2 regions of the Microbacterium sp. M4A5_1d genome follow, and region 1 is predicted to be linked to the other one. Evidence: predicted binding sites of a transcription regulator. Region 1 holds the regulator's gene; the other holds the start of a gene.
What was found. Region 1 encodes HspR, which represses chaperone genes until heat shock. Its sites were predicted from a motif close to AAGTTGAGTCNNNNNGACTCAACTT; they were not measured.
Positions count from the first base shown of each region.

Region 2: ACLBWJ_RS06015 (Hsp20/alpha crystallin family protein) is a predicted target of HspR. The motif match lies at 4,330-4,354, and genes of this name have one in related genera.

Region 1 covers NZ_JBKFAD010000001.1:1,530,421-1,546,111, reverse strand. Annotated here, with positions in the region: gene dnaK (molecular chaperone DnaK) at 1-1,157, shown strand, start outside; gene ACLBWJ_RS07410 (nucleotide exchange factor GrpE) at 1,160-1,777, shown strand; gene ACLBWJ_RS07405 (DnaJ C-terminal domain-containing protein) at 1,789-2,793, shown strand; gene ACLBWJ_RS07400 (heat shock protein transcriptional repressor HspR) at 2,885-3,334, shown strand; gene ACLBWJ_RS07395 (hypothetical protein) at 3,604-4,242, opposite strand; gene ACLBWJ_RS07390 (hypothetical protein) at 4,315-4,908, opposite strand; gene ACLBWJ_RS07385 (glycosyltransferase) at 5,160-6,308, shown strand; gene ACLBWJ_RS07380 (glycosyltransferase) at 6,311-7,417, shown strand; gene ACLBWJ_RS07375 (helix-turn-helix domain-containing protein) at 7,679-8,677, shown strand; gene ACLBWJ_RS07370 (ATP-dependent Clp protease ATP-binding subunit) at 8,742-10,970, shown strand; gene ACLBWJ_RS07365 (UbiA family prenyltransferase) at 11,050-11,874, shown strand; gene ACLBWJ_RS07360 (FAD-dependent oxidoreductase) at 11,879-13,036, opposite strand; gene ACLBWJ_RS07355 (methyltransferase domain-containing protein) at 13,029-13,727, opposite strand; gene ACLBWJ_RS07350 (type III polyketide synthase) at 13,718-14,935, opposite strand; gene ACLBWJ_RS07345 (nitroreductase family protein) at 15,039-15,620, opposite strand.
Region 2 covers NZ_JBKFAD010000001.1:1,238,779-1,254,469, forward strand. Annotated here, with positions in the region: gene ACLBWJ_RS06000 (DUF2207 domain-containing protein) at 1-1,742, opposite strand, end outside; gene ACLBWJ_RS06005 (MarR family winged helix-turn-helix transcriptional regulator) at 1,778-2,209, shown strand; gene ACLBWJ_RS06010 (HNH endonuclease) at 2,344-3,726, shown strand; gene ACLBWJ_RS06015 (Hsp20/alpha crystallin family protein) at 3,865-4,290, opposite strand; gene ACLBWJ_RS06020 (L-serine ammonia-lyase) at 4,441-5,850, opposite strand; gene ACLBWJ_RS06025 (FUSC family protein) at 5,940-7,010, shown strand; gene ACLBWJ_RS06030 (FAD-binding protein) at 7,024-8,277, opposite strand; tRNA gene ACLBWJ_RS06035 (tRNA-Arg) at 8,402-8,474, opposite strand; gene ACLBWJ_RS06040 (asparagine synthase) at 8,551-9,168, opposite strand; gene ACLBWJ_RS06045 (YdeI/OmpD-associated family protein) at 9,213-9,641, opposite strand; gene ACLBWJ_RS06050 (DUF4383 domain-containing protein) at 9,861-10,277, shown strand; gene ACLBWJ_RS06055 (hypothetical protein) at 10,277-10,822, shown strand; gene ACLBWJ_RS06060 (aldose 1-epimerase family protein) at 10,862-11,797, opposite strand; gene araA (L-arabinose isomerase) at 11,830-13,332, opposite strand; gene ACLBWJ_RS06070 (xylulokinase) at 13,361-14,974, opposite strand; gene ACLBWJ_RS06075 (LacI family DNA-binding transcriptional regulator) at 15,064-15,691, opposite strand, start outside.

The sequences.
Region 1 (15,691 bases):
GCCTCAAGGAGGCTGCGGAGCAGGCGAAGAAGGAGCTCTCGAGCTCGCAGTCGACGTCGATCAACCTGCCGTACCTCTCGCTGACCGACTCGGGCCCCGTCTCGCTGTCGGAGACGCTCTCGCGTGCCAAGTTCGAGGACCTCACCAAGGACCTGCTCGACCGCACGAAGAAGCCCTTCGAGGACGTCATCCGTGAGGCCGGCATCAAGGTCGGCGACATCGACCACGTCGTGCTCGTGGGTGGTTCCACCCGCATGCCCGCCGTCTCGGAGCTCGTGAAGAAGGAAGCCGGCAAGGAGCCCAACAAGGGCGTGAACCCGGACGAGGTCGTCGCCGTCGGCGCCGCCCTGCAGGCCGGTGTCCTCAAGGGCGAGCGCAAGGATGTCCTCCTCATCGACGTCACCCCCCTGAGCCTCGGCATCGAGACCAAGGGCGGCATCATGACGAAGCTCATCGAGCGCAACACCGCCATCCCGACCAAGCGCAGCGAGACCTTCACGACCGCCGACGACAACCAGCCGTCGGTCGCGATCCAGGTCTTCCAGGGTGAGCGCGACTTCACGCGCGACAACAAGCCGCTCGGCACGTTCGAGCTCACCGGCATCGCACCGGCGCCCCGCGGCATCCCGCAGGTCGAGGTCACCTTCGACATCGACGCGAACGGCATCGTGCACGTCTCGGCGAAGGACAAGGGCACCGGCAAGGAGCAGTCGATGACGATCACCGGCGGCTCGTCGCTGCCCAAGGACGACATCGAGCGCATGGTGCGCGAGGCCGAGGAGCACGCGGCCGAGGACAAGAAGCGCCGCGAGGCCGCCGAGGTCCGCAACCAGGCCGAGACCCTCTCGTACTCGATCGAGAAGCTGATCGCCGACAACGCCGACAAGCTCCCCGAGGACGTCAAGTCCGAGGTCCAGGGCGACGTCGACGCGCTGAAGACCGCACTCGCGGGCGACGACGACGAAGCGGTGAAGACCGCGTTCGACAAGCTCAACGCATCGCAGGGCAAGCTCGGCGAGGCCATCTACGCGCAGGGTCAGGCCGACCAGGCGCAGGGCGCCCCGACCGACGCTCCGACCGGCGACGCCGGCGCGACGGCATCCGATGAGGACGTCGTCGACGCCGAGGTCGTCGAAGACGAGGAAGACAAGAAGTAATCATGACCGATAAGGACTTCGAAGAGCCGCACGGCGATGACGAGGTCCTCGGCGAGGAGGGGTCGGACGCCCAGGCGTCCGACCCCGACGCGCACGGGGCCCCCGGAGCATCGGATGCCGCAGCTGCGGACGACGAACTGACCATCGACGACATCCTCGGCGCGACGCAGTCCGACGAGGCCGCCGTCGCGGAAGCACCCGCCGAAGAGCACGACCTGCTGCTCGACCTCAAGCGCGTGCAGGCCGAGTACGCCAACTACCGTCGGCGTACCGAGGACCAGCGCGAGGCTGAGATCGAGCGCGCGAAGGGCTCGGTCGCGAAGGGCCTGCTGCCCGTGCTCGACGACCTCGACCGTGCCGACAAGCACGGCGACCTCGTCGAGGGATCGCCGCTCGCGGTGATCGCGGACAAGCTCCGCGGGGTGGTGGCACGACTGGGCGTCGAGTCCTACGGCGCCGCCGGCGACGCGTTCGACCCGCAGCAGCACGAGGCGATCTTCCAGGCGCCCACCCCGGGCACGGCCGAGCCGACGATCCTCGAGGTCGTCGAGGTCGGCTACCGCCTCGGCGGCATCGAGCTGCGTCCGGCGAAGGTCGTCGTCGCGGTGCCGGCCGAATAGGAGGCAACGACATGGCCAGTCAGGACTGGTTCGACAAGGACTTCTACAAGGTGCTGGGCGTCTCCAAAGACGTCTCCGACACCGACCTGAAGAAGACCTACCGCAAGCTCGCGCGCAAGTACCACCCCGACTCGACGCAGGGAGACCCCGCGGCCGAGGCGAAGTTCAAGGAGATCAGCGAGGCGTACTCCGTGCTCTCCGACAAGGAGCAGCGCGCGGAGTACGACCAGATCCGGGCGATGGGGTCGGGCAGTGCCCGCTTCACCGCGGGTGGCCAGGGCGCCGGTGGCTTCGAGGACGTCTTCAGCGCCTTCAACCAGGGTGCGCGAGGCGGTGCCGGAGCTCGCGGCGCGGACTTCGACGACATCTTCGCGATGTTCAACCAGCAGACGGGGCGGTCGAGCCGCTTCGGGTCGGGCGGCTTCGGCCGCTCGACCGGGGGCTTCCAGGGCTTCGGCGGCCCGCAGCGCGGTGCGGACGTCACCGCACGGACGACGCTCGACTTCGCCACCGCGGTCCGCGGTGACACCGTCACGCTCCAGGGCGAGGACGGCAAGCCGTTCAAGGTGAAGATCCCGGCGGGTGTGAAGGACGGGCAGAAGATCCGGCTCCGCGGTCGCGGGCGTCCCTCGCCGGACGGCGGTGAATCGGGTGACATCGTCGTGAGCGTCACGGTCCGGCCGCACCCGGTCTTCACGCGCGACGGACTCAACCTTCGCGTGGTGGTCCCGGTGACCTTCACCGAGGCGGCCCTCGGCGCCACGATCGAGGTGCCGACGCTGGGCGGCGACCCCGTCAAGCTCCGGGTCGCGCCCGGCACCCCGTCGGGCCGCGTCCTGCGGGTAAAAGGCCGCGGCGTGAGCACGTCGAAGGGCACGGGTGATCTGCTGGCCGAGGTCCAGGTCGCCGTTCCCGCGCACCTCGACGAAGAGGCCCGAGCGGCCCTCGAACGATTCGCGGAGGTCGAGCCCCGCGAGAACCCCCGCGCCGACCTGATGAACAAGGCGCGCGGCTGACACATTCGTCTCGACCCGTCGCATCCGATCCCCTCGGGCGGACGCGGCGGGTCGCCCGACGACACTCTCGACGCCCAGGAGGTGACCAACCATGGCTGATGACGACATCGACGAGGACGCCCCGATCTTCGCGATCGCGGCCGCGGCGGAGCTCGCGGCCATGCACGCGCAGACCCTCCGGCAGTACGACCGGCTGGGCCTCGTGGTGCCCGGGCGCACGCAGGGAGGGTCGCGTCGATACTCGCTGCGCCACATCCGGCAGCTGCGAGAAGTGGCGCGGATGTCGGCGGAGGGCATCAGCCTGCCCGCCATCGCACGCATCCTGGAGCTCGAGAACGAGGTCGCGGGACTCCGCCGCGAGGTGCGGGACCTCGAGCAGCGTCTGCGCGACGAGATGCAGCAGCGCCCCGGCGCGCGGGTGTTCGCCGCCGGTGCCACGGGTGCCGTCGTGACCCTGCGTCACGGTGCGCGCGTGCGCCGGGCGACCGAGGTCGTGCTCTACCGCCGCCCCTCCGACCCGCCCGCGTCCGCGCAGTCGTAGCCGACCCGACGCGAAGGGGCGTTATCCGACGCGCGCACCGACCATTCGGGTCGGTTCGCGCGTGTGGCGGGGATGTGCGCAGGGGGTCCTGCACAGGCGGGGCGACGGAGATCGGATGTCGAACGGGCTGGGGAGAGCTCGGGGTGGGTGCGGAGGGCCGACAGCCTGGACGGGTGGCACGCACTCCTGTTGAACTCCCCGAGGCGCTGCCGGGTGCCTTCACGGTCGGGACGGCGCGCGCGACCGGAGTGACGCGCGGCAGACTCCGTTCAGCCGACCTGGCCGCGCCCTTCCACGGCATCCGCTCGCGTGCGCCCGTGACGGACGTGCGCGCGCTGGTGACCGCTTATCTGCCGAAACTTCGCGCGGGCGAGCACGTCAGTCATGCCACGGCAGTGGCTCTCGTCGGCGGCTGGATCCCCGGGCGGCTGCGCGCGCAGGTGGATGTCGCGGCGCCGCGACCGCTCGGGCGTGCCCGTGGTGTCGGGGTGCGCGGGCACGAAGCTGCCGCGGCGAGTCTGTGGCGATTCGGACCCGTTCCGATCGCGCACCCGGCCGTCGCCTGGTGCCAATCGGCCGAGCTCATGGACGAACGCGAGCTCGTCATCGCGGCAGACTCCCTGATGCGCAGGCATGATCCTGTCTTGTCGATCGAGCAGCTCCGTGGAGCGGTGGCGGAGTGGTCCGGTCGGCGCGGCGTACGCGCGCTCCGACTCGCGTACGAACGCTGCCGGGAACGCACCGACTCGGTTGCGGAGACCGAGCTGCGTCTCGACGCCGAAGACCTCGGAATGACCACCTTCGAGGTCAACGCGGTCATCCGCGATGAGGCCGGGCGCTTCGTGGCCTATGGCGACCTCGTCGACGTCGGGCGGCGCGTGCTCCTGGAGTACGACGGTCAGCAGCACCGGCTCGACGACGCGCAGTACGGCCGCCGATCAGGCGGGGGGGGCAAGTCGGCGGGGGGCAAGTGGGCGCGGTCAGGCGGGTGGGAGGCGCAGCGTGTTGGCGGACTCGTCGAGGGTCAGGTCGTCGACGACGCGGAGCGAGCGGGCGAGGTGATCGAGCTCCTCCAGAACCGTCCCCACGCGCTCGCGGTCGCTGCACACGGCCGACAGCGTGACGAGATGGGTTCCCGTGTCCCAGGTGTACGAGACGAACGGGGGAGTCCGCGGGTCAGGCGGCAGCGTCATGACGAGCTTCTCGCCCGCCCCGAGGTAGGGGGAGCGGAAGTCCTCGGTGTCGTCGTACTCCATCGGCATCATCGCTCGCGCGGTGCGCACCTGCGGGGTCGCCTCCTGCATCTGCCCGAGGACGACGAGCAGCTCGGGGTCGGCCTTCCACATCCACGCTCGCACGCGCCCGTCGGCTCGGCGCATGAGCATCGGCACCGCCTGGCTCGCAGCCCACGCGGCGAAGCGTCCACCGGGGCGGGGCGCCGCTCCTATCGCGGCGTTCGCCTGGCTGAGCAGCATCCCGATCGCGCGCTTGCGAGCGCGGCGTCCGGAGAATCCGAACGATTCAGTGACGGCAACCCAGCGGGCGGGATCGGCATCGGCTTCGAGTCGGGCCATGACCCCAGCCTAGGGATGCCGCCTGGGTGCGCGCGGGGCGTCGCGCGCAGCGTCCGACGCGGCCCGAGTCGGTTTCCCCCAACGCCGTGCCGCCTCCCGGGAGCCCCTATACCGCTCGGGTAAGCTCGGGGCCGCCGCGTCGGCCACAGCCGGCGGCACGCCGCCGTACAGATTGGGCCTGACCCGTGACCGAATCCACGACGACCGAGGGTGTTCCCGCCGAGAGTTCTCGCGCGCCCCTGACCATCGTGATGGGCGCCGACACGTTCGCCCCCGATGTCAACGGAGCCGCCCGTTTCGCCGAACGCCTCTCCGCCGGCCTCGCCGCCCGCGGTCACGACGTGCACGTCGTGACCCCCAGTGTGAAGCACTCCCAGTCGGGAGTCTTCACCGAGAACATCGAGGGTGCCGACCTCACCGTCCACCGCCTCCCCGGGTGGCGCTGGTACCCGCACGACTGGCTGCGTTTCGTGCTGCCCTGGCGCTCGAAGCACTACGCCCGGCGCGTGCTCGACTCGGTCAAGCCCGACGTCGTCCACAGCCAGTCGCACATCGTCATCGGCCGCGGACTCACGCGCGAGGCGAAGAAGCGCGGCATCCCCGTCGTCGCGACCAACCACGTCATGGCCGAGAACGTCATCGACTTCACGACGCTGCCGCCGTTCCTCGACAAGATCATCATCAAGCTCTGCTGGGACGACGCCAAGCGCACGTTCCTGATGTCGCGCGCCGTGACCACCCCGACGCGCAAGGCCGCGCAGTTCCTCGAGGACACGATCGACATCTCGGGCGTCATCCCGATCAGCTGCGGCATCGACAAGCGCAACTACACCCCCGACCTGACTCCGCGCGAGCACCGCCGCATCCTGTTCGTCGGGCGCCTCACGACGGAGAAGCACGTCGAGGTCACCCTGAAGGCGGTCGCCAAGCTCGCCCCCGAGCTGGACGTCCATTTCGACATCGTCGGCGGCGGCGACCAGCGTCGGAACCTCGAGCAGACCGCGCAGCAGCTCGGCATCACCGACCGCGTCACGTTCTATGGGCGCACCGACGAGGCCGACCTCCGCGCGGCATACACGCGGGCCGACGTCTTCGCGATCGCCTCGATCGCCGAGCTGCAGTCGATCGCGACGATGGAGGCCATGGCCTCGGGCCTGCCCGTCGTGGCGGCGGATGCCGTCGCCCTGCCGCACCTCGTCCAATCGGGTGTGAATGGCTACCTCTTCGAGCCCGGCAACGTCGACGACCTCGCAGACAAGCTGCGGCGCGTGCTGACCGCCTCTCCCGAGGAGTACCTGCGGATGCAGCAGGCCTCACTCGACGGCGTCGAGATCCACGACATCGAGCGCACTCTCGACACGTTCGAGAAGCTCTACCGCGGCGAGCCGCTCGACGCGTGACGATGCGGCTCTTCTTCGACGCGCGCTACATCCGCACCGATTTCCACGACGGCATCAGCCGCTTCTCCCATGAGCTCGCCCACGCGCTGTTCGCGGCGGCGCCCGCCGAGGGGGTCGAGGTCACGTTCATCGTGCACGACCCCGCGCAGCTGCCGTTCCTCCCGGCAGGGGCGCCGCACGTCACGCTGCACGCGCCGACCTCCATGCTCGAGCCGTTCGCGGCGCTGCGGCTGAACCGGCACCGACCCGACGTCGTCTACTCGCCGATGCAGACGATCGGGGCCCTCGGCCGGCGGTTCGCGCTGATCCTCACGCTGCACGACACGATCTACTACCGGCACCGCACACCGCCCCGCGATCTGCCGTGGTTCGTGCGCTTGGGCTGGCGGCTCTTCCACCTCTCGTATGCGCCGCAGCGGGCGACGCTGAACGCCGCAGACGTCGTCGCGACGGTCAGCGAGACGAGCAAGCGTCAGTTCGCCGACGTCAAGCTGACCAAGCGCGAGGTGGTGGTGCTGCCCAACGCTCCGCAGCGTCTCGCCGAGCTGGCGCCCGCGACGGCCATGCCCGGGGCTGCGAAGCCGCAGAACATCGTCTACATGGGCTCGTTCATGCCCTACAAGAACGTCGAGACGCTCGTCCGGGCGATGCAGTGGCTGCCCGGCCGCACGCTGCACCTGCTGAGTCGGATCTCCGACGGTCGACGCGCCGAGCTCGAGGAGCTCGCGCCCGCCGGTGCCCGCATCATCTTCCACGGCGGAGTGACGGATGCCGAGTACGCCGCGCTCCTCGCCGATGCGGGAATGCTCGCGACGCTCAGTCTCGACGAGGGGTACGGGCTGCCGATCGCGGAAGCCCTGGCGCTCGGGGTGCCCGCGGTGGTCAGCGACATGGCGATCTTCCATGAGGTCGGCGGCGACGGCGCGCTCTACGTGCCGCCGCGCGACCCGCGAGCCTTCGCCGCGGCCGTCGAGTCACTCGATGACGATGCCGCCCGCGCGGCGCTCGTCGCGGCGGGTCGTGCGCACATCTCCCGATTCACCTGGGCGGAATCGGCGTCGCGACTGCTCGCGGCATCCCGTCGCGCCCGCGCGCGCCGCGACCGCTGACGGCGACCGCGCTCCGGCGCGGTGACCGCTCGCGCTCGCGGTGTGTGGGCGCCGATTCCCCTGCCGGCGGCACGCGTGTCGGGTCGGTGGGGACGCGGCGATAGCCGTCGCGTGCGACCACCGCGAGCGTGCCTGTCACGGCGGCGATCACGAGGAGGACGAGTGCGAGAAGAAGGATGTCGGAAGGCATGGCAGAAACGCTACGATGAGCGTTATCCTGCCGATACTGGCGGATGAGACGGTATTCGGAGGAATCCTGCCATGCACACGGTCGCTTGCGTCGTCCAGCCCGGGTTCGCGCCCTTCGAGTTCGGTCTCGCGTGCGAGGCGTTCGGTCTCGACCGCAGTGACGAGGGCATCCCGAACTTCGACTTCCGGGTTGTGGCACCCGATCCCGGGGTGGTCCCCGCCAACCTCCCGTTCTCGCTCAACGTCGACGCGGGACTCGGGTTCGCCGACGAGGCCGATCTGGTCGTGATCACTCCCATCCCGCGCGAGACCTGGGACTCCGTGGACGAACGTGTCACAGCGGTCGTCCGACGTGCGGTCGAGCGTGGCGCATGGGTGCTCACCGTCTGCAGCGGAGCCTTCGTGGTCGCGGCATCCGGTGTGCTCGACGGCAAGCGCGCCACGACGCACTGGCGCTACGCCGAGACCATGGCGCAGATGTACCCGCGCATCGAGGTCGACCCCGACGTGCTGTACGTGCAGTCGGACCGGATCATCACGTCTGCGGGTACCGCGGCGGGGCTCGACGCCTGCCTGCACCTGCTGCGCATCGAGCTCGGGGCCGAGGCGGCGAACACGATCGCCCGGCGGATGGTCGTGCCGCCCCTCCGCGACGGCGGGCAGGCCCAGTTCATCGCGCGTCCGCTCCCCGAGGCGGCATCGCTGTCGCTCGCGCCCATCACCGACTGGATGATCGCGAACCTCGACCTCGATCTGTCCGTCGATCTGCTCGCGTCGCGCGCGCACATGTCGCCGCGGACGTTCGCGCGCCGATTCAAGGCCGATTACGGGACGACCCCGGCGGCGTGGCTCGGGCGGCAGCGGATCCTGCGGGCGCAGCGGCTGCTCGAGCGGACCGACCTCGGGCTCGACCAGATCGCGGCCGACAGTGGATTCGGCTCGGCCTCCGTCCTGCGGCAGAACTTCGCGCGAGCCCTCGGGCTCAGCCCCTCGGCGTACCGCGCCCGTTTCGCCTGTACGCCCGAGGCGGCGTCGGTGGCCGGGGCTGCGGCAGAGGCCGTAGCGTCCTGAACGACACGGTGATAAACTTGAGTCACACAGGCTCAAGTTTGAGCCGAGAGATTTCAGGAGAACTATGAACGCCACACAGCAGCCCGGACAGGAGGAGGCGCAGAGCGCCCTCGAGCAGTTCGGCATCAACCTCACCGACCGTGCCCGGCAGGGCAAGCTCGACCCGGTCATCGGGCGCGACAGCGAGATCCGCCGCGTCAGCCAGGTGCTCACCCGCCGCACGAAGAACAACCCCGTCCTCATCGGCGAGCCCGGCGTCGGCAAGACCGCCGTCGTCGAGGGCCTCGCTCAGCGCATCGTCGCGGGCGACGTCGCCGAGAGCCTCAAGAACAAAGAGCTCGTCTCGCTCGACATCTCCGCGCTCGTGGCCGGCGCCATGTACCGCGGTCAGTTCGAGGAGCGCCTGAAGAGCGTGCTCAAGGAGATCACCGAGTCCGACGGCCGCATCATCACCTTCATCGACGAGCTGCACGTGCTCATGGGCGCGGGCGGCGGCGAAGGCTCGGTCGCGGCATCCAACATGCTCAAGCCCATGCTCGCCCGCGGTGAGCTCCGCCTCATCGGTGCGACCACCCTCGACGAGTACCGCGAGTTCATCGAGAAGGATGCCGCGCTCGAGCGCCGCTTCCAGCAGGTCTACGTCGGCGAGCCGAGCGTCGAGGACACCATCGCCATCCTCCGCGGGCTCAAGGAGCGCTACGAGGCCCACCACAAGGTCGCCATCTCGGACGGTGCGCTCGTGGCCGCGGCATCCCTCTCGAACCGCTACATTCCAGCCCGCCAGCTGCCCGACAAGGCGATCGACTTGATCGATGAGGCCGCGTCGCGCCTGCGCATGGAGATCGACTCGGCGCCGCTCGAGATCGACGAGCTGCGCCGGCACGTCGACCGGCTGAAGCTCGAGGAGCTCGCGCTCAAGAAGGAGAAGGATGCCGCCTCGCGCGAGCGTCTCGACGCCTTGCGCGCGACGCTGAAGGACGAGCAGCAGAAGCTCGACGAGTTGCAGGCGCGCTGGGAGCGCGAGCGGGCGTCGCTGAACCGCGTCGGTGACCTCAAGACGCGTCTCGACGCGGCTCGCGTCGAAGCCGAGCGCGCGCAGCGCGAGGGCAACCTCGAGAAGGCATCGCGGCTTCTGTACGCCGAGATCCCGGCGCTCGAACGCGAGGTCGTCGAAGCGGAGCGCGCCGAGACCGCCGTCGACGGGCCCGAGCGGATGGTCAACGAACAGGTCACCGACGAGGACATCGCCGCCGTGATCGCCGCCTGGACCGGCATCCCCGTCGGGCGCCTGCTGCAGGGGGAGACCGAGAAGCTCGTGCGCCTCGAGTCCGAGCTCGGCAAGCGCCTCATCGGGCAGAAGACCGCCGTGAAGGCCGTCGCCGACGCCGTGCGTCGCTCGCGAGCGGGCATCAGCGACCCGAACCGGCCCACGGGCTCGTTCCTGTTCCTGGGGCCGACCGGTGTCGGCAAGACCGAGCTCGCCAAGGCTTTGGCCGAGTTCCTCTTCGACGACGAACACGCCATGGTGCGCATCGACATGTCGGAGTACGGCGAGAAGCACTCGGTGTCGCGGCTCGTCGGTGCCCCTCCCGGGTACATCGGCTACGAGCAGGGCGGCCAGCTCACCGAGGCCGTGCGCCGCCGCCCGTACTCCGTCGTGCTGCTCGACGAGGTCGAGAAGGCGCACCCCGAGGTCTTCGACGTGCTGCTGCAGGTCATGGACGACGGCCGCCTCACCGACGGCCAGGGCCGGACGGTCGACTTCCGCAACGTCATCCTGATCCTCACCTCGAACCTCGGGTCGCCCATCCTCATCGACCCGACGCTGAGTCTCGAGCAGAAGCGCGAGCAGGTGCAGATCCTGCTGCGCCAGGCGTTCCGGCCGGAGTTCCTGAACCGCCTCGATGACACCGTCATGTTCGAGGCGCTGAGCCAGGACGACCTCGCCCAGATCGTCGAGCTCTCCGTCGACGCGCTGCAGCGGCGCCTCAAGGACCGGCGCCTCTCGCTCGCCGTCACCCCAGATGCTCGCGCGTGGCTGGCCGAGCGCGGCTACGACCCGGTGTTCGGAGCCCGGCCGCTGCGCCGCCTCATCCAGTCCGAGATCCAGGACCGCCTCGCCATGGCCATCCTGTCGGGCGGGGTGCGCGACGGCGACATCGTCCGGGTCGACGTGGCCGCCGACGGCTCGGCGCTCGTGCTGACGAGTGCCGGTCCCGCGGCGGAGCCTGCCGCGCCGGCAGCCGCCGGAGGGGACGACGACGTGATCGAGGCCGAGCTGCTCGACGACTGATCGCGGCGGCGGCCTGCCCACGACGCCGAGGCGCGCAACCCCGTCGGAGCCGATGACCCTGACGTGAGAGTGTGGACGCATGCGTGCGATCCGGGCCCTGTGGGGCGCCTCACACCCGGGGCCCTCGGTCGTCGTGACGGCTCTGGCTCTGGCGCTCGGACTCGCGGCTGGGCTCGAGCCCTGGCGGCTCGCGGTGCTGGTGGCATCCGTGCTTTTCGGTCAGCTCTCGATCGGCATCTCCAACGACGCGATCGACCGTGAACGCGACCGCGCCGTCGGCCGCACCGACAAGCCTCTCGTCCGCGGTGAGGTCTCGAATCGTGCGGCCTGGATCGCGGCCGGGGGCTCCGCCATCATCGCGCTCGCTCTCTCGGCGGCGCTCGGATGGGGGATGCTGCTCGCGCACGCCGTGACGATCGTGTCGGCCTGGTCGTACAACCTCGGGCTGAAGTCGACGCCGGTGTCGGTCGTGCCCTTCCTCGTGAGCTTCGGTCTCTTCCCCTCGCTGGCGACGCTCTCGTCACCCGATCCGACGCTCGCGGCGCCCTTCGCTGCCGTGGCGGGTGCTGCGCTCGGGGCGGCGGTGCACCTGACCAACGTCCTGCCCGACCTCGACGACGACCGCGACACCGGTGTGCGGGGGCTGCCGCATCGCCTCGGAGCGCCGGTATCGATCATCATCGCTGTCGCCGGGATCGTCGTCGCCGCGATCGCCGTGCTCATCGGCGGGCGGAGCGAGGGAGTCCTGCCGTGGCTTTTCTTCGGCGTGGTGCTGGTGCTCGCGGTCGCGGTGGTGGTGCGGATGCGGCTCCGCGGTCCCGACCGCACCGGCTTCCGCCTCGTCATGGCCGCGGCTCTCGTGCTCGCCGCGCAGCTGGTGGTGGCTGCGGGCTCGTTGCGCTGAGAACTCAGCGAGCAGCGGCGTCGAGCCCCATCGCATAGGCGTTCGGGACCAGGGAGCCGGTCGCGGCGAGCACGCGCCCGAGCATCCGAGTGCGCACGGCGTCCGCGCCCGCACTCACCGGGCGGCCGAGACGCATGTTGACCGCCGCCAGCCGTCCCGCCGTGCGGGCCGAACGCAGCCGATCGTGCTCCCATCGTGCGAGGGCAGCAGCGGGCTCGGTGCCGCTGCGGACCCAGGCAGCGAGCAGCGGCGCGAGGGTCGCCGCGTCGAGGAGGCCGAGGTTCATCCCCTGTCCTCCGATCGGGCTGATCTCGTGTGCGGTGTCGCCGATCACCGTCACCCGGCCGCGACGCAGGGCCGGTGCGAGCACACGTCGCACGCGGAACCCCGTCGCGCCGGTCAGTGCCTCTGCGGCATCCGTTTCGCCCCGTTCCCGCATCGCCGTGCGCAGCCGCCGCAGCCGCGCATCCGGCTCGTCGAACCCGCCGTCATCCTGCCCGGGCGGCTCGTCCCAGGCGACGAAGCGGCGTCGGCCTCCCGGCAGGGGGAAGGACTCGAGCACCCCCGCTCGCGCGAGGTGAACCACCGCGACGTCGGCATCGGGTCTCCCGGGGACGTCGGCGTCGCTCATGAGGTACCGGTCGGGGTAGCTCGTGCGTCTCACGGCGTTCGGCCGGAACACGAGCTCGCGTGCGCCGACGCCTCCGGCGACCACGACGAGCGGCGCCGACAGTTCGCCGGCCCCGCGAGCACCGGACGTCTCGACCCGTACGTCGGCCGGCCCCGGTGTCACGCGGGTGACGGCGACCCCACGCAGCGGCGACGGCGCACCGAACGCGAGAGCGCGCTCGGTGAGGGCCTGCGGGAGGGTGGCGACATACGGATGCCGCACCGACAGGCGATCGAATCGGACGACGCCGAGCAGTGTTCCGTCGCTGCGGGCCTCGCCGCGCGAGACACGGACCGCGTCCTCGAGGATGCGGTCGGTCGCACCGCCCTCCTCGAGCGCGGCGAGGACGGGAGCGTGCAGCCCGATCGCCCGCGACCCGTCGCCGCTGCGTTCGCGGCGCTCGAGCACCGTGACGTCGACGCCCCGTCGCGTGAGCTCGGCCGCCAGCAGCATCCCCACCGGGCCGGCGCCGACGACGATGACGTCAGGCACGCCCCGCTCCCACGGCGAGCACGCGGAACGGCGCGGGGCGGACGACGTGCCACTCGCCGCGACTCGCGAGCGTCGTCCGCAGCTCTCGGGCACGGTAGCTGCGGCGGATCGAGCGCAGCCCGTCGGTGCGCAGGAAGGTCCCGTGCTGGACCGGCAGGATGGCCGCCGCGTAGAGCGCGTAGGCCGCGCGCCCCCGCTCGATGTCGGCGTGGAGCACGATTCCGCGCGACAGGGCGAGCGAGTCGGCGATGAAGGCGTCGAGCTCGGGCTCGCCGAGGTGATGCAGCACATGGTTCGAGATGACGGCGTCGAAGCGCTCGCCGCTGGCGCGCAGCGCCGTCGAGTCGGTGCTGCGGAACTCCAGGTCGGGCCGGCTGCGCTCGCGCGCGACGGCGAGGGCGCGGGGATCCGGGTCGATCCCGACCCAGCCGACGTCCAGGCCATCCCGTTCCGCGAGCCGCGCGAGCCGCGCGGTGACGTCGCCACCGCCTGACCCGATGTCGAGCACGCGGGCGGGGCGATCCAGACGCGCGAGGGCGGGCCGCAGATGCCGCCGCCACACCGTTCCCCAGCCGCTCACGGCGCGATTGACGAGGTCGAAGCGGCGGAGGGTCTGCGCGAGGGCCTCCGGATCGCAGTCCGGGTCGTCCATCAGCTCGCGCAGCTCGACGTCGCGACGACTCAGGCCCACGATGCGACGGGTTCCGCCCGCACGGCATCCGTCGACGCTTTCTCCGCAACGCCGGTGTCGGCTCCAGCGGCGACTCCTGCCGTGAGGAGCGCGGCCTCCATCGTGAGTCCGGGGCCGAACGCGAGCGTCGCGATCGTCTCGCCGTCGCGCAGGGTGTCTGCGTCGAGGAGCGATCGGAGGATGAAGAGGATCGTCGCGCTCGACATGTTCCCGTAGTCCCGCAGCACGGCACGCGATGCCGCGAGGGCATCCGACGGCAGGTCGAGGCCCGATTCGACGCGGTCGAGGACGGCTCGGCCGCCCGGGTGGACGGCCCACGTGTCGACCCGGCCGTCGCCGATCACCTCGGCCACCGCGGCGCGGATCTCGCGCCCGATGATGCGCGGCACCTCGGCCGTCAGCACCATCTCGAAGCCGGCGTCCCCGATCGTCCAGGTCATGTCGCGCTCACCGTCGTCGGTCACCGCGGTCGCGAACCGATCGAGGTCGAGCCACCGCTCTCCGCGACGCGCCGGGTCGGCGCTGACGACCGCCGCCGCGGCGCCGTCGGCGAACAGCGATGCCGCGAGGATCTGGTCGGGGTCGTCGGCGACCCGGAAGTGCAGGGTGCACAGCTCGGCGCAGACCACGAGCACGACGGCGTCGGGCTGGGCGGCGCACATGCGTGCCGCTGCCCGAAGGGCCGGGACGGCGGCCGCGCAGCCGATGAACCCCAGGTGGTAGCGCTCGACGGTCGTGGGAAGGCCGAGGTCGCGCACCAGCCGGTAGTCGGGACCCGGCGCGTACATGCCGGTGCACGAGACGGTCACGACGTGAGTGATCTCCGCCGGCGCGACGGATGCCGCAGACAGGGCCTCCCGCGCCGCGCGCGCCGACAGCTCGGGGGCGAGGGCGATAAAGGTGTCGTTGCGTGTGCCCGTCGAGGGCGAGAGCAGTGCCCCGTCGTCGGAGATGACGGGAAGGGCTGCCGGGTCGCCGGCGGCCGGGTGCGCGGCATCCGATCGCGCGCCACCGGGCTCGAGCGCCTCGGCGAGATCGGTCAGCACGGTGTGCCGGGTCTCGATGGCCGAGGCGTCGAACGCCGCGCGGACCAGACGCTGCGACAGCCGTCCGATGCCGGGCTGTGCGGCGAACAGGTCGCGCACGGAGTTCTGGTGAAGCACGGCCGGCGGCACGGCGGTGCCGATCGACAGGATGCGGGCGGTCATGCTTGACGATAACCGGTGCGGCACCGCCGCGGCGCCGGGGTGTCGCACCTCACAGACCTCGTCTATGGTGCGGCCGCCGCCGTGCGAACCGCTGCCGGCGGGCTCAGTCGTCGATGACGACCGACTCGGCCACGGGCCGGCGGGTGCGGGGCGAGAGCTCGCGCTCGCGCACGGCGGCGGGGGCGGCGTCGATGTCGCCGAGGTCGCCGACGGCCATGACGGTGACGGGCGTGAACGGGGCCTCGATGCCGAGCTTCTCGGCGAGGGCTGCGGCATCGAACCCGGTCATCTGGTGGGTGTACAGGCCGTCGGCGTGGGCCTGGACGGTGAAGTGCGCGGCGGCCTGGCCGAGGTCGTAGAGCGCGGTGGGCACGGGCTTGCCGTCGTTCTCGGTCTGCGCGATGAAGACGATGAGGGCGCCCGCGGGGCCGGCCCAGGCCTGGTTGAACTCGACGAGCGTCGACACGACCTTCTCGTGGGTCTGGGTGCCGCGACGAGCGACGACGAAGCGCCAGGGCTGTGCGTTGAAGGCCGACGGGGCCCAGCGTGCCGCCTCGAGGGCGCTGGCGAGGGCGTCCTCGTCGACGGGGGAGACCTCGTCGTACAGGCGCGTGCTCCAGCGGGCGGCGAGGATGTCGAGGACGGGGGCGTCGGTCTCGGCGACGCGCTCTTCGATGAGGGACATGGGATTCTCCCGGGTTCGTGCGGACAGCGTCGGACTCCATCGTCCCGCCACGTGCGAACGACGGCGCGTTC
Region 2 (15,691 bases), 290 kb from region 1:
GACCCGCCCGAGGTCGACGACGACGACGATGCCGCCGACGACAGCGTGCCGATACCTGCCGCGAACGATGACGCATCGAACGCCGCCGTTCCCACGTACCACCCCGGCGTCGCGATGCCCGCGTCGCCGTAGAGCGCCGTCAGGTGCGCAGCCCACTCCTTCTCGCGGCCGAACAGCACGGCGTACGGCAGCAGCCGCTCGTAGATCCGGAGCATCTCCCGGGGGTCGTCCGTTGCGACCGGCTCGCGCTCAGCGCCGGTCGGCGACTGCAGCATCCGGATGCGGTCGGCTTCGGCCCACCGGATGAAGAGGTCCAGCCCGCGCAGGTGGTCGCGGATCTCTGCCCCCGTGTCCGACAGCGGCTCACCGGCGACCGCGAAGACGACCACCAGGAACGACGCCGCCGCCAGAACGATGCCGACGATGGGCAGTGCGGGGTGGACGTAAGCGTTCAGCGCGAGCGCACCGAACAGGATGACCAGACCCGCCGCGATGGCCCATGCGGCGACGGGCCAGCCACGCACTCCCGCCGGCACGGGCTTGTACATGCCGCGACCGCGGAGACTGTCTTTGGCCAACTTCAGCGCCCGCTGGGTCTCGGTGGACAGCCGGGTGTCGGAGGATCCGAAGCGGTAGACCTCACCACGACGGTGATGCGGGAACATGCCGCGCAGGAGTCTGCGCCCGTTCTCGTCTGCGGCCCGAGGGTCGACGAGCTCCGCCTGCAGCTTCGCACGTCCCCAGCGGCTCTTCCCATCGTCGACGACGCGGATGGCGCCCACCAGCGCCAGCTCGAGGACCTCGGCGGGAATCGCCTTCGACGTCTTCTGCAACAGCACCGCCGCGTCGATCGCATCGATGCGGCGCGGTGGCGCGTACTCGGCGATGACCGTCGGGCGCCCGGGCTCGTCGCGGAGGTACCGCCGGCGATTGCGCAGCGCCCAGCCGGTGGCGCCGGCGAGCAGCGCCGTCGACCCGGACTGGAGCCATCCGAGCGGCGACGCCAGGAACCCGGTGTCGTACACCTCGAACGTGCCCTCCTCGAACCCGACGGCGAAAGTGAGCGTCTTGTGCGGCGCGAGGTCGGTCGCCGAGGCGGTGATCGCGGTTCCGTCCGGTGAGGCGACGATCTCGGGACACGGCGTGGTGCTGTCCTGCTCGCCGACATAGCAGGCCTGCCGGCCGGCGAGGGCGTCCGCGATAGCGGGGTCGACCCGCAAGGTGGCCGTCACCTGCCGGAACGGCTGGTTCCAGTCGGTGCCGTTGACGTCCCAGTAGAACTCGAGCCCGGTGTCCGGGAAGTCCCACACGACATTCTCGAGGTCGTAGGTGAAGACGAAGGTGTTCGGCCCGTGCAGGTACTCGGGCCCGCGCGTCAGGATGCCGAGGGTGCCGTCCTCGCTGTCGGTCTCGACGGGACGGGCATCGCCGTTCTCGTCGGTGACCGAGATGAGTTCCGGATGCAGCGGCTGCCCGTTGTAGGTCTCGGGCAGAAGGCGGCGCATGCCCCGGTTCTGATCGGACTGGGGGAAATCGGCGACGAAGGTCTCGACGACCCGCATCCTGGCCGTGCCGTCCTCGTCGCGGCTGAGGGTGTAGTCCACGGCGAGCGAATCGAAGACGAAGGCGTCGAGATCGGCGGATTCGTCGGCGGATGCCGCGGCAGGGACCGCCAGCCCGAAAAGGCCCGTGATCAGCACGAGGACCACGATCGCGAGTGCCGCCCGGGTGCGACGCATCATGCCGACCAGCATAGGCGGGCAGTAAAGTTGTCGCCATGAACGATCGTCGTCGCGCCGTTGCCGCGTGGGAGAGTCTCTTCCGCGCGCAGCACGAGATCTTCGACGACATCAGCAATGACTTCGCCGGCGATGAGCTGACCCAGGCCGAGTACGACGTGCTCCTGACGGTCGCGCGAGGCACGGGCCATCGCGCTCGCCTGCGAGACGTCACCGCGAACATGCTCATCAGCCAGCCGAGCGTCTCGCGCCTGGTCGATCGGATGGTCGCGCGCGGCCTCATCACCAAGTGCGGCGACCCGACGGATGGCCGCGGCGCAATGCTCACGGCGACGCCGGAGGGGATGTCGGCGTTTCGTCGACTCGCCGCCGCCCACGGCCGCTCCATCGCCGAACGGATGTCGGTGCTGTCGACCGAAGAGCTCGAGCAGCTCGAGCAGCTGACGACGAAGCTGCGACGTCTGTCCTGACCACCGCGCGGACCGGAGCCGGTCGCGCGGTGTCGCTCGGTGTCGTTTCCTCCCCAGGCGGAACGGTGCCCCGACTTTCGACAACCGAACATAGGTTCGACTCGGATGTCGTACCCCGCTGTCACAATGGGAACATGACGGCGAGTGACGGGGGAAGCGAGGCGCGACGCGACGACGTCACGCCGTCGCAAGCGCTCGCTTTTGCGAGGTACGCGGAGGCCCTTGACCTCTCTCACGCCGCTGACATCGCTCGCACCCGGGCGCTGGCCGACCTGGGTCACGCCGCCCTGCACGACGCGCGCCGCGACGGGGTGCGGGGTATGGCGTCGGACATGGAGTTGCGTTCAGTCGCGGCCGAAGCGGCCGGGATGGCGCGGTTGACGGATCGGCGGCTGCAGGGTGAGATCGACCATGCGATGACCGTCATCGACGACTATCCCGCGGTGTTCGAGGCGTGGGTGCAGCGGCAGATCGAACGTGGCCACGTGAATGTGGTCGTGCGGGTCGGTGCGGGGCTTCCGAATGAGGTGCGGGATTCGTTCGCGGAAGCCGCGATCGCGGTGTGCGAGCGGGACGTGCCGTCGCGGGTGCGGGGTGCGCTGGATGCGTTGGCAGCCCGGCTTCACCCGCAGACGTTCACCGACCGGCACAAGACCGCGGCGGCGGAGCGGTGCGTACGGGTGTTCCACGGGTCGGATGGGATGTCGAATCTCGTCGCGAACCTCCCGACGGTCATCGCCGCCGGGATGCTCGACCGGCTGACGCAGATGGGGCAGTCCGTGAAGGACGCCCGGGCGGAGGGCGACGGGGCGGAAGGTGCCGGGGCGGATGCCGCTGGGTCGGGTAAGCCCGCCGACACCAGGACGATGGATCAGCTGCGCGCCGACATCCTCGGTGACCTCGTCCTCGGTGGGGCGCCCGTGGTCGACCCGACCTACGGGGCCGACCGGGCTGGTGGGCTCGGCGCGATTCGGGCACGCGTGCAAGTCGCCGTCACGGCGGAGACGTTGATGGGGCGTGACGAGAACCCCGCCGAAGCCGTGGGCGCTGCGCTGATCGATGCCGACACGGCACGCGAGCTCGCCGGGCAGGTCAGCGAGTGGGACCGGCTCTTCATCGCCCCCGTCACCCGCACCCCGGTCGAGATCGACACCTACCGGCCCACCGCTTCGATGAAGAAACTCCTGATGGCGCGCGACCAGCACTGCCGGTTCCCCGGATGCCGACGAGCCGCGCTCCGCTGCGAGATCGACCACACGATCGATCACGCCCTCGGCGGGCACACCCACATCTTCAACCTCGCCCACCTCTGCCAACGACACCACTCGATGAAGCAATTCACGAAGTGGGAGGTCAGGCAGATCGGCGGCGGGGTCCTGGAATGGACCTCACCCCTCGGCCGGGTCTACCGCGAAGACGTACCCATACCGGCCGTCTGCTTCACCATCGCCACCACGGATCCGCCACCGGATGCGACACGCGGCGGACCACCGCCGGACGAACCGCCACCCTTCTGAGTGCTGCAGCCACGCAGTCGGGCGCGCGCATCGCGCGCCTTCGAATCGGTCGCGGGCGCTGGGGGATATACGCGAAAGGGCGGCCGCCGCCCCCGAAAGAGCTGCGGCCGCCCGTCGTGCGAACGCGGATCTGCGCGATCAGTTCTCGATCGGCACCACCGGCGCGGCTGCGTCGGTCGTGACCTCGACCTTGCGCGGCTTGGCCTTCTCGCTGACCGGGATGGTCACAGTCAGGACGCCGTTGTTGTAGGTCGCGGCGATGCCTTCCGTGTCGACGCCCTGGCCGAGGTTCAGCTGACGCAGGAAGCTCGCGGCTTCACGCTCGCGCGTGATCCACTTCACTCCGTCACCGCTCGCGAGCGTGCGCTCGGCGCGGATGGTCAGCAGCTGGCCGTCGACGTCGATGTCGACCGAGCCCGGGTCGATGCCCGGCAGGTCGGCGGTCATCACGTAGTGGTCGCCGTCACGGTAGAGGTCCATCGGCATGCGACGGGGGCCACGGCGCGTGTCGAAGAGGCTCGAGGCGATGCGGTCGAGGTCGCGGAACGGGTCATAAGTAGCCATCGATCTTTCCCTTCTCTGATGCTTCGTGTTGAGATCTGAAAGTTGAGCCATATGGGCTCAACTGCACCCAGATTAGCACTCTCCCCCATCGAGTGCCAAGGGTTCGCGCACGGCGAACAGCGCCCCGAAGATGGGGCGCGCAAGGGCCTCTCAGCACTCGACGACGTTCACCGCGAGACCGCCCTCGCTCGTCTCCTTGTACTTGTGCGACATGTCTATCCCGGTCTGGCGCATCGTCTCGACGACGGCATCCAGCGACACGTAATGCTGCCCGTCACCCCGCAACGCGAGTCGCGCCGCGGTGACCGCCGTCGACGCCGCGATCGCGTTGCGCTCGATGCACGGGATCTGCACGAGGCCACCGACCGGGTCGCACGTGAGCCCGAGGTGGTGCTCCATCGCGATCTCCGCCGCATTCTCGATCTGCGCGCTGTTGCCGCCCATGACCGCCGTCAGGCCTCCCGCAGCCATTGCGCACGCAGATCCGACCTCGGCCTGGCAGCCGCCCTCCGCACCCGAGATGGACGCGTTCGCCTTGAACAGCGACCCCAGCGCCGTCGCGGTCAACAGGAACCGCCTGATGCCGCGGCGCCGATCCAGATCCTCCGACGCGAGCCGCGACTCCGCCGCGAACCGCCACCAGTACATAGCCACCGCCGGAAGGATTCCTGCGGCACCGTTGGTGGGCGCGGTGACCACGCGTCCACCCGACGCGTTCTCCTCGTTGACGGCGAGCGCGAAAGCACCGAGCCACTCCCCCGGCAGCTCACGCCCACCCGCCGCCTCCGCCTGTTCGAGCTGCGCCCGCATCGCCCCCGCCCGGCGCCGCACGCGCAGCATCCCCGGCAAGGTGCCGTCGGCTCGAAGCCCCGCCTCGACGCACCCCGCCATGGCATCCCAGATCGCGTCGAGGCCGGCAGCGACCTCGGCCTCCGGCCGGAGTGCCTCCTCGTTGCGGCGCGCGAGGCCGGCGATGCTCATCTGCTCGCGCTCGCACAGCTCGAGCAGCTCCGCCGCGGTGCTGAAGCGGTACGGCCAGGCGACAGCGCCCGAACCTCCGCGCCGTCCGCCCGCCTCGGCGGCTTCGCCTGCGCGTCGGATGAAGCCGCCCCCGACCGAGAGATACGTTTCCGACGCGACGAGATCGCCCGCGGCGTCCCACGCGCTCAGGGTCATCGCGTTGGGATGCTCCGGAAGCCGCGTCCGCGGTTCGAAGGTCACGTCGCTCCGCGAGAACGGCACCGCGTGCCACCCCGCGAGCACCAGGGGCGACCCGTCGACCCATTCGGTCCACGCGCCGCGAACCACGTCGGGATCGACGGTCTCGGGCGCATGACCCTGTAGCCCTGCGACCACGGCGTCGGGCGTGCCGTGCCCGATCCCGGTCGCTCCGAGCGACCCGTACAGCACGCAGCCGACCCGTGCGACCTCGGGAAGCCGCCCCGCGGCCTCCAGCCTGACGACGAAAGCACGGGCAGCACGCAACGGGCCGACCGTGTGGGAGCTCGAGGGTCCTACACCGATGGAGAACAGCTCGAACGCCGAGACGTAAGCGCTCACTCGCCCAGGCTACGCCAGCATCTGCCGTACGGGCCCGGCGGCGTCAAGGGGCTGCTGTCGGGCGCGCTGTACGCCTATCGTCGCGATTGATGACCGCCGTACCCCATCCCCGCCTTGTCTCGCTGAAAGCCGCCGCGCGGACCGCGGGCGGAGAGGCCTTCGCGCTCTCTCGTCTGCTGCTCGCCGGCAAGGCGGCCCTCGCCGCTGCGATCGCCTGGTATCTCGCGCCGTACGTACCTTTCGCGCACGACGAGTACTCCTACTACGCTCCGCTCGGCGTGCTCGTGAGCATGTATCCGACGATCGCCGACTCGGCCAAGGCCGGCCTGCAGGCGGTCGGCGGCCTGGCGATCGGCATCGCGATCGGCCTGGTGGGCCTGTGGTTCGTGTCGGGCCCCAGCCCCCGCATCGTGGGTGTGGCGATCGTCGTCGGCGTCGGCGTCGCCGTCGGCGGCATCCGGGCGCTCGGCACCGGCCGAGACTGGATCGCCATCGCCGCCCTGTTCGTACTGCTGCTCGGGGCGAACGACGCGGGCGGCTTCTCGGTGTCGTACCTCGTCACGATGGCGTTCGGCGTCGTCATCGGCGTCGCCGTCAATCTCGCCATCATTCCGCCCCTCTACCTCCGCCGCGCCTCCACACGCCTGTCGCAGCTGCGCGACGCCGTATCGGACCGGCTCGAGATGCTCGCGACCTCGATCGCCGACGGCGAACCGGCCGACGAGGCCGGTCAGCGCTATCTCGAGGAGATCCTCGACGCCGTGTCGACCGACGTCCGCGAGGCCGCACGCAGCCGCAAAGCGCATCCGCTCGCCCGTCGCCGACGGGGCATCGAGACGGAGAACAACCGCCGATTGCGCGCCCTCGAGAACACCGTCCGCCAGACGATCGAGCTGGCCGACGGCATCGACGGGCTGCCCCTCACACCGGATGCCGCGCCCCCGCGTGCCGCACTCGCCGAGGCTGTCCGTGCGACCGCCCGAGCCGTGGCTCGCCCTCTGGGCGACCCCGCCGCCGCGACCACGGTCGAGGATGCCGAGAAGGCGCTCGCCCGCGTCGTCGAGACGGTTCCCGCCCGCAACGACGGGCGCATCTCACCGTGGACGCGGACCGCCGTCGACCTCAGCCGCATCATCGACGCCTCGCGACCCTTCACCTGAGCCGCGGGGCTCCTCAGCGCGCGGGGATGCCCAGTACCCGCTCGAGGTAGGGGCCCGAGAACTTCCCCGTCGGGTCGACGCGCGCCACGAGCTCCCGGAAGTCATCCAGGTGCGGCAGCGATCCGCTGATGGGCATCGAGAAGACCTTGCCCCAGTGCGGGCGCGGATCGAAGGGGGCGAGCGCCCGCTCCACGTGCGAGATGGCCGTGCGCACGGCATCCGGCTCGTTCTTCCAGGTGAAATGGATGCACACGCTGTCACGTCCGAACCCGGGAGAGAGCCAGAGGTCATCGGCGGCGACGGTGCGCAGCTCCGTGACGAGGAGGGCGGGCTCTACCCGGTCGGCGATCGAGCGGACGGCGGCGATGGCGTCGACGGCGACAGCCCGGTCGACCCAGTACTCCGTCTGGATCTCGTCGCCGTTGGACGGCGTCGCATCGATGCGGAAATGAGGCAGACGCTCGCACCAGTCGCCCGGGACGCCGCCCTGCTCGGTCGTGTTGTCGACCCCGTCGGCCGCCGGCGAGTCCGCCTTCGCCGTCACCCGGCGTGCGCTCAGCACTCGTTCCGGCATGTCGGGAGCCGCGGTGTCGTCGAGGCGCTCCTTGACCCATACCTCGCCGACGTCGGGCGTGTTCCAGCGTGTGAAGACACTGACGCTGTAACCGGCTGCCGTCACCTCGTCGAATCGCTCGAAGAGGTCATCCCACGTCAGGCCGGCGTAGGTGTCCTGCCTCACCTGATACGTCGGCTCGATCGCGAGCGTCAGCCGGACGACCGGCCCGAGGGCGCCGAGGTGGACCACACTGCCGGCGAAGTCGGCGTCGCCCGCGGAGACCGTGCGGAGCTCGCCGCCCGGGCCGATGAACTCAAGCGCTCGCACGGCGGTGGCGAGGGATCCGTTGCGATCCCCCGAGCCGTGCGTCGACGTCGCCGTCGCACCTCCGACGGAGATGTGGGGCAGCGACCCCATGTTGTGCAGCGCCCAGCCGTGATCGGCGAGGTGTCGCGCGACCACGGCGTAGCGCGTGCCGGCCCCCACTGTCACCGTGCGGGCCGTGTCGTCGACCTCGATGTCGGGCGCGATCGCCGTCAGGTCGAGAAGGGTGCCGGGAGTATCGGCCAGATCGTTGAAGGAATGCCGCGTTCCCAGCGTCCGGATGCGGTCGTGTGAGGCGACGAACCGCTGCGCCTCGGCGATCGTCGTCGGTGTCAGCACGGCTTCGGCGGCGAAGGTGTGCGTTCCGGCCCAGTTCCGTTCGGTCACGAACCCACGCTACGCGATACCCGCCGAGAATGTATAGCGACGCAACAAAGTCGGCGGGAGCAGCCAGGAAAACAAAGAAGCCCCCGCAGAGCGGAGGCTTCTCGTTCACTGTCTCAACACAGTGTGCGCCCGAAGGGACTCGAACCCCTAACCTTCTGATCCGTAGTCAGATGCTCTATCCATTGAGCTACGGGCGCATGTCCCGGAATCTCTCCCGGGCCGTCGTCAAGCATAGCCCGCTCTCGCGCAAAGAGCGAATCGAGCGCGGAGTGGCTAATCGATCACCGGCGCGACCGCGGAATCCACGGCCTCGTCGCGCTCGACCGCCTGGCGCTGAGCATTGCGCCGCTGCGAGCGCAGGCGCGGCAGATCGACCATCCGCAGGGCCTGCATGCGGGCCGTGCGCATGCGCTCGTAGTCGGGCTCGAGATCGGGCCGCGCCGCCTCGATCCGCAGCGTGCGATCGATGTTTCCGGCCACCTCGCCCCACGCGGCCTCGCGCGCGTCGGCGATGAGCTTGCGCAGCTCGGCCTCGTCGGCGGCGCGCTCGCGCAGCTCCTTCGCGATCCGCAGCGACTGCTTCCGCCGTCGCCGCAGGTTCGACACATCACGGCTGCGATAGTCGTGCGTTCCGCTCGAATCGCTGTAGCGGCCGCTCGCCGCCTTGCGTTCACGGTGGGTGCGTTCGGCGTCGGCCTCGGCCTCCTCGGCGAGCGAGATCAGCGCGTCACGCGCGTCGTCGAGGAAACGATCGGCCTCGAAGTCGCGCCCATCGGCGAGGATGTCGACGAGGATGGCGTTCTTGAGCGCAAGGCGGGTCGCCGCGGAGGCGATGTACAAACCTTCGGCGACGATCTCCGAGCTCTTGGTACGCGCTTGACGGGTGGCCAACGCTGCCCCTCCTCACCTCACCCCAATCCTACGGGGCGCGCGTGTCAGCCGAGCTTGGCGACGACCGCCGCGATCCGCCGCGCGCGCGTCTCGGGCGCCTTCGCGGACTCGATGTTCACGACGTGCGCCTTGCGCGCACTCGGCGACAGCGCGGCGAACTCCTCACTCGCCCCGGCATCCGTCAGGGCGGTGGCGAGATCGGCCGGCACCTCGACCTCGCGCGGCGCGTCGTCGAGCTCGATGTCGACGACGATCCGGTCGCCTCCCGCAAGCCCGCTCTCGCGCCGTCGCTCCGCTGAGAAGGGGATGAGGGCGAGACCCCGCATCGACCCCACCGTGCTGCGGAAAGCGAACCCGTTGACCGTGACCGAGACCGCCGGGCGACGGCCGCCGCCGAGGGCATCCAGCACCGAGAACGGCACCTCGATGCCGGTGTTGTTGCCGAACTGGGACAGCGTGGTCTCGAATCGCACGCTCCTCCATACCACCGCCCGATAAGGGCGCACAAGGCCTGTGAGCCGTGAGATCGCTGACCGTAGCCTCGCGTCACGGCCTGGGCATTACTCCCCATCGATATCGACGACTCACACAAGATCGGACGCCCCGGGCTCCGTCAGAGGCAAACCGATCTGCCACTGTCACCGAACAACCGCAGCACCGCGACATCCGTCGCCCAATGGGAGGGAACCCTCATGCGTACATCACCGAACCGCCTCGTGGCGATCATCTTCGGCGCCGTCTACATCCTCGTCGGCCTCCTCGGCTTCACCGTGACCGCGGGCGTCGACTTCATCGCCACCGAGGGTGGCCTGCTGCTCGGCATCTTCGAGGTCAACCCGCTGCACAACATCGCGCACCTCCTGATCGGTGCCGCGCTGCTCATCGGCGGCCTCTCGGGCGTCCGCGCCGCGAAGGGCGTCAACGTCACCGTCGGAGCGGCCTACCTGCTGCTCGGCATCGTCGGCTTCTTCATCCAGGACAGCGCTGCGAACGTGCTCGCCCTGAACACCGCCGACCACTTCCTCCACCTCGCCAGCGCCCTCGTGCTGCTGGGTGTCGGCCTCGGCACCGACCGCGCCGTCGACAACCGTCGCCACGCCGTCGCCTGATGAACACCGCCGCGCTCACCCGCTCCTGGCCCACGCTCGCCGCGTGGGGGGCTGGCCTGCTTCAGCTCGGCGTGGGCGCGGGCATGATCACGCAGGGCACCGGCGTCGCTGACCGCGGCGTCGGTGTCCTCGCGGCCGTCGTCGGGGCGGCCGCTCTCGGTTGGGGCGTCGCCGCCCTGACCCGCGGCCGCCTCGTCGCTCCCCGCGTCGCGATGGCCATCGCCGTCGTCGGCACGGTCGTATCGGGGCTCGCTCTCGCAGCGGACCCGATGCGGATCAGCGTGCACGCCGTCGGCGTGACCGCGCTTCTCCACGTGGCGTACGGCGTGGCCGCGGCGGCCGTCGTGCGCCGGGCGCGCTCTGCGTCCGCCGGCACCTCCCCTGCCGACGCCCGCGTCGCCCCGCGGACGAGCGTCATCGGACTCGTCGCAGGCTGCGTCATCGTCGCCGGGCTCGTCACGCCTGCGCTGGGCGCGACGGAAGCCGGCCGGGCCGCCCCGAGCCACTCCGATCACCCGCTCTTCTCCACCGAGCACAGCCACTGATCCAGCCGCCGCTCGGCGGCTCGCACAGCTCGGATCCGGTCAGATCGCGCTGATGCGCCAGGAGGCCTCGACCGTGCCGGCCGGCTCGATGAAGACGAGCCCCGCGTCGTAGTCGTACCGTGAGGCGTTGAAGGCATCCGGCGCGCACGTCATGGGCTCGACGGCCAGACCCGCGCGGTGCCCCGGCTGAGCCGGCCCGCCGGGGAGGTCCGCGGTGTGAACCTGGACCCACGGGCACAGGGCATCCCACGAGATCGCGACACCGGTCCCCGACGGGTCGGTCACCCGTACGGCGGCGATGCCGTCCTCGGCACGTGAGAGCGCCGTGAACGCGTGGTCGATCTCGACGGGGCCCAGCGTCCGCGGCTGGCGGAAGTCGAACTCGGCGACATCCGCGACGTCGGCCAGCCCGACCGGCGAGAGCCGATCGGGGGTGACCTCGAGCACACGGTCGGCAGGCAGCTCGAACGTCCACTCGTCCAGCGGCCCCGATCCGGCGACGAGATACGGGTGCGGGCCGGTGCCGAAGGGCGCGGCATCCGCGCTCTCGTTCGTCGCACGCACCGTCTGCGTCAGGCCGTCGGCCCCGAGCCGGTAGGTCGTCTCGATGCGCACGGTCCACGGGTAGGCGGTCTGCGCGACGATCGTGGCGCCGAGCGTCACGTGATCGGCCCCGACGACCACGGGCTCGAAGTCGAGCCACGCCACCAGGCCGTGCAGCGCGTGGTGGCGCTCGGGCTCGGTGAGCGCGAGGCGGTAGCGCGTGCCCGCCACCTCGTACTCACCGTCGACGACGCGGTTGGGCCACGGTGCGAGCGTCGCACCGCGGTATCCCGGGCGCACCTCGTCCTCGCCGTAGGGCACGACGAGGTCGCGTCCGGCGACCTGGAAGGAGCGCAACGACGCCCCCACGCTCGCCACGATCGCCTCGGCGTCGCCGAATCGCAGCACGTACGACGTTCCGGATGCCGCCACGGGCGCCCCCTCTCGGTTCTGGTCCTCGGAGCTCACAGTCCGCGGGCCAGGCGGTAGTAGGCCTGGTTCCAGCGGAGCTCCTTCTGGAATCCTCGCACCGTCGTGTCCTCGTCGATGACCACGAGCTCCGTGCCGGCGATCTCGGCGAAGTCGCGGAACACCTCGATACCGACGGCCGTCGTCATGACGGTGTGGTGGGCGGCACCGGCGGCGAGCCAGCACGCGGCCGACGTGGCGAAGTCGGGGGCCGGCTTCCAGATCGCCCGGCCCACGGGCAGCTTCGGCAGGTCGGGAGCCTCGACGTTCTCGACCACGTTCGCCGTCAGGCGGAAGCGGTCGCGCATGTCGCTCATCGCGACCACGAGGGCGGGACCCGGGTCGGCGGTGAAGACGAGGCGCACCGGGTCGTCCTTGCCGCCGATGCCCAGCGGGTGGATCTCCAGACGCGGCTTGGCGGTCGTCAGCGACGGCGACACCTCGAGCATGTGCGCCCCGAGGATGCGCTCCGAACCGGGAACGAGGTCGTAGGTGTAGTCCTCCATGAGGCTCGCCCCGCCGGGCAGGCCCGAACCCATGACGTTGGCGACGCGCACGAGGATCGCGGTCTTCCAGTCGCCCTCGGCGCCGAAGCCGTACCCCTCGGCCATGAGGCGCTGGACGGCGAGCCCGGGAAGCTGCTTGAGCGCGCCGAGGTCTTCGAACGACGTCGTGAAGGCGCCGAACCCGCCCGCCTCGAGGAACGAACGCAGCCCGATCTCGATCGCCGCGCCGTCGCGCAGCGACTGGTGACGCTCGGCCCCGGGAAGAAGTTCCTCGGCGACGTCGTACTGCGCGAGGTACACCTCGACGAGCGCGTCGATGTCGGCGTCGGAGGCCGCGGCGACGGCATCCGCCAGCTCGTTCACGCCCCACGTGTTGACCTGGACGCCGAACTGCAGCTCGGCCTCGGTCTTGTCGCCCTCCGTGACGGCGACGTAGCGCATGTTGTCGCCGAAGCGCGCGAGCTTGAGCGTACGGGCGGCCTGCCAGCCGGCCGCGGCTCGCTGCCAGTCCTCGATCTGGCGCGTGACCTCGGGGTTCGAGACGTGGCCGACGACGGTCTTGCGCGAGACGCCGAGGCGGGTCTGGATGTAGCCGAACTCGCGGTCGCCGTGAGCGGCCTGGTTGAGGTTCATGAAGTCGAAGTCGATGTCGGCCCAGGGCAGCTCGACGTTGGCCTGCGTGTGCAGGTGCAGCAGCGGCTTGCGAAGAGCGTCGAGGCCCGTGATCCACATCTTGGCCGGGCTGAAGGTGTGCATCCACGCGATGACGCCGATCACCGAGTCGTCGGCGTTGGCGTCGAGCGCAAGTCGGCGAATCGACTCGGAGTCCTTGAGCACCGGCTTCCATTCGACGCGCACCGGCAGCCCGGCGAGGCCGTCGACGACCTGCTGCGACTGCTCGGCGACCTGGCGCAGGGTTTCCTCGCCGTAGAGGTTCTGGCTGCCCGTCACGAACCAGACGGTGTACTGCTCGAGAGAGGTGGAGAGGGTCATTGTTCTTCTTCCGGTGATGTCGGACGGGTCAGGAGAGGGCGGCGACGGCGGCGCGCTCGACGGCGAGCCCCGCGTCGTAACGGTCGAGGTAGGCGGCGAAGCCGGCGGCATCCGCCTCGTCGGGCTCGGCGACGTCGATCGACGCCGACGCGAACACGCGCTCGCGGAGATAGGCGTCGAGATCGAGACCGTCGCCGTGGACGAGGTAGTCGGCGAGGACGGCGATGCCCCAGGCTCCGCCCTCCGAGGCGGTGTCACCGACGGCGACCGGGGCGCCGAGGGCCGCCGCGAGGAACCGCTGGGCGACTCCGGCGGTGCGGAACACGCCGCCATGGGCGAACATCCGGTCGAGCTGCACCCCCTCCCGGTCGAGCACGCGCATGCCGAGCGCGAGCGTGCCGAACACGCCGTAGAGCTGCGCCCGGATCGCGTTGGCGAGCGTGAACCGGCTATCGGGGGTGCGCACGAAGAGCGGACGGCCCTCCTCGGTGCCGGCGATCGGCTCGCCCGCGAGGTGGTTGTACGCCAGCAGGCCGCCGGCATCCGCGTCTCCCGACAGCGCTTCACGGAACAGCGTGTCGTACACGGCGTCCGCGTCGAGCGCCGATCCCGACACCGCGGCGAATCGCTCGAACATCCCCACCCAGGCCGCGAGCTCGCTTGCTCCGTTGTTGCAGTGGACCATCGCGACGAGATCGCCCGCGGGCGTCGTGACCACGTCGATCTCGTGATGCGTGGACTGCAGCGGCCGCTCGAGCACGACCATCGCGAAGATGCTCGTGCCGGCGCTGACGTTGCCGGTGCGGGGCGCGACGGCCTCGGTGGCGACCATGCCGGTGCCCGCATCGCCCTCGGGCGGGCAGAACGGGATGCCGGGCCGCAGCGCTCCCGACGGATCGAGCAGCGCGGCACCAGCCGCGGTCAGCGAGCCGGCGACCTGACCCGCCACGCGGACCTCGGGCAGCAGAGCACGGAGGTTCGCGGGGAGTCGCCCGGCGCTGTGCGCGTCGAAGAGGTCGACGCGGCGCTGGTCGTAGTCGCGCGTCACCGGGTCGATCGGGAACATCCCCGATGCATCACCGACTCCGAGAACCTTCTCGCCGGTGAGGCTCGCGTGCACGTACCCGGCGAGGGTGGTCACGTGACGGATGTCGGCGACGTGCGCCTCGCCGTCGAGCACCGCTTGGTGCAGGTGGGCGACCGACCACCGCAGCGGGATGTTGATGCCGAGCAGCTCGGTGAGCTCGGCCGCGGCCGGGCCCGTGCTCGTGTTGCGCCACGTCCGGAACGGCACGAGCAGCTCGTCGTCGGCGTCGAACGCGAGGTAGCCGTGCATCATGGCCGAGACGCCGATGGCACCGAAGGTCGCGGGCACGACGCCGTACTCCGAATCGACCGCAGACGCCAGGTCGGCGTAGGCCGCCTGGAGACCCGACCAGACGTCGTCGAGGGAATACGTCCAGCGCCGCTCTTCGAAGCGGTTCTCCCACGCGTGCGAACCGGTCGCGAGCACCTGCGTGGGGTCCGAGCCGATGAGGCACGCCTTGATGCGCGTCGAACCGAACTCGATGCCCAGGCTCGTGCGACCGGCGAGGATGTCGTCGCGCTCTGCCGATCGGTCGCGCGTGGCGGTGTGGGTCACGGATGCCTCCATTGGTCGTGCCGCGGTGGGATCATGTTACCGGTAACACAGCGTCGACGCGAGTATCGGCGGGGACGGATCGACGAACCTCAGACCCGGCGAGTGGAGTCGCGCACGACGAGCCGGGGCGACGTGGGTTCGGCGGGTGTATCGTCGCCCAGCAGGATGCGCACGCACCGCCGCGCCTCCCCCGCGATGTCGAGACGCACCGTGGTGAGGGCGGGTCGGTAGAACGCGGCGTCGGGATGGTCGTCGAAACCGACCACGCTGACGTCCGCGGGCACATCCACCCCGAGGCGGGCCAGCCCGGAGATGAGGCCGAGCGCCATCTGATCGTTCGCGACGACGATCGCGGTCGGCCCGACCGCCTCGCCGACGGCGGCGGCGATGCGGGAAGCGATGGCTGCACCCGAGCCGGCGGACCAGTCGCCGCGCCATCGACCAGCGAGCTGCAGTCCCCGGCGCGCGAGCGCAGACTCGGCGCCGGTGTCGCGCGCGACGGCCTCGAGCCAGGCAGCGGGGCCCGACAGCTGAGCGATGCGGCGGTGCCCGGCGTCCAGCAGGTGATCGACGGCGAGCGCCGCTCCCTCGGCGCCGCGGTCGCCGCCCCCGCTCGCTCGCTCCCCCGCGGCATCCACTCGTGCATGCAGCGGCACGACGGGAACTCCGAGGGATGCCGCAGCAAGAGTCTCGAGGGCGGCGGTATGCGGCGCCACG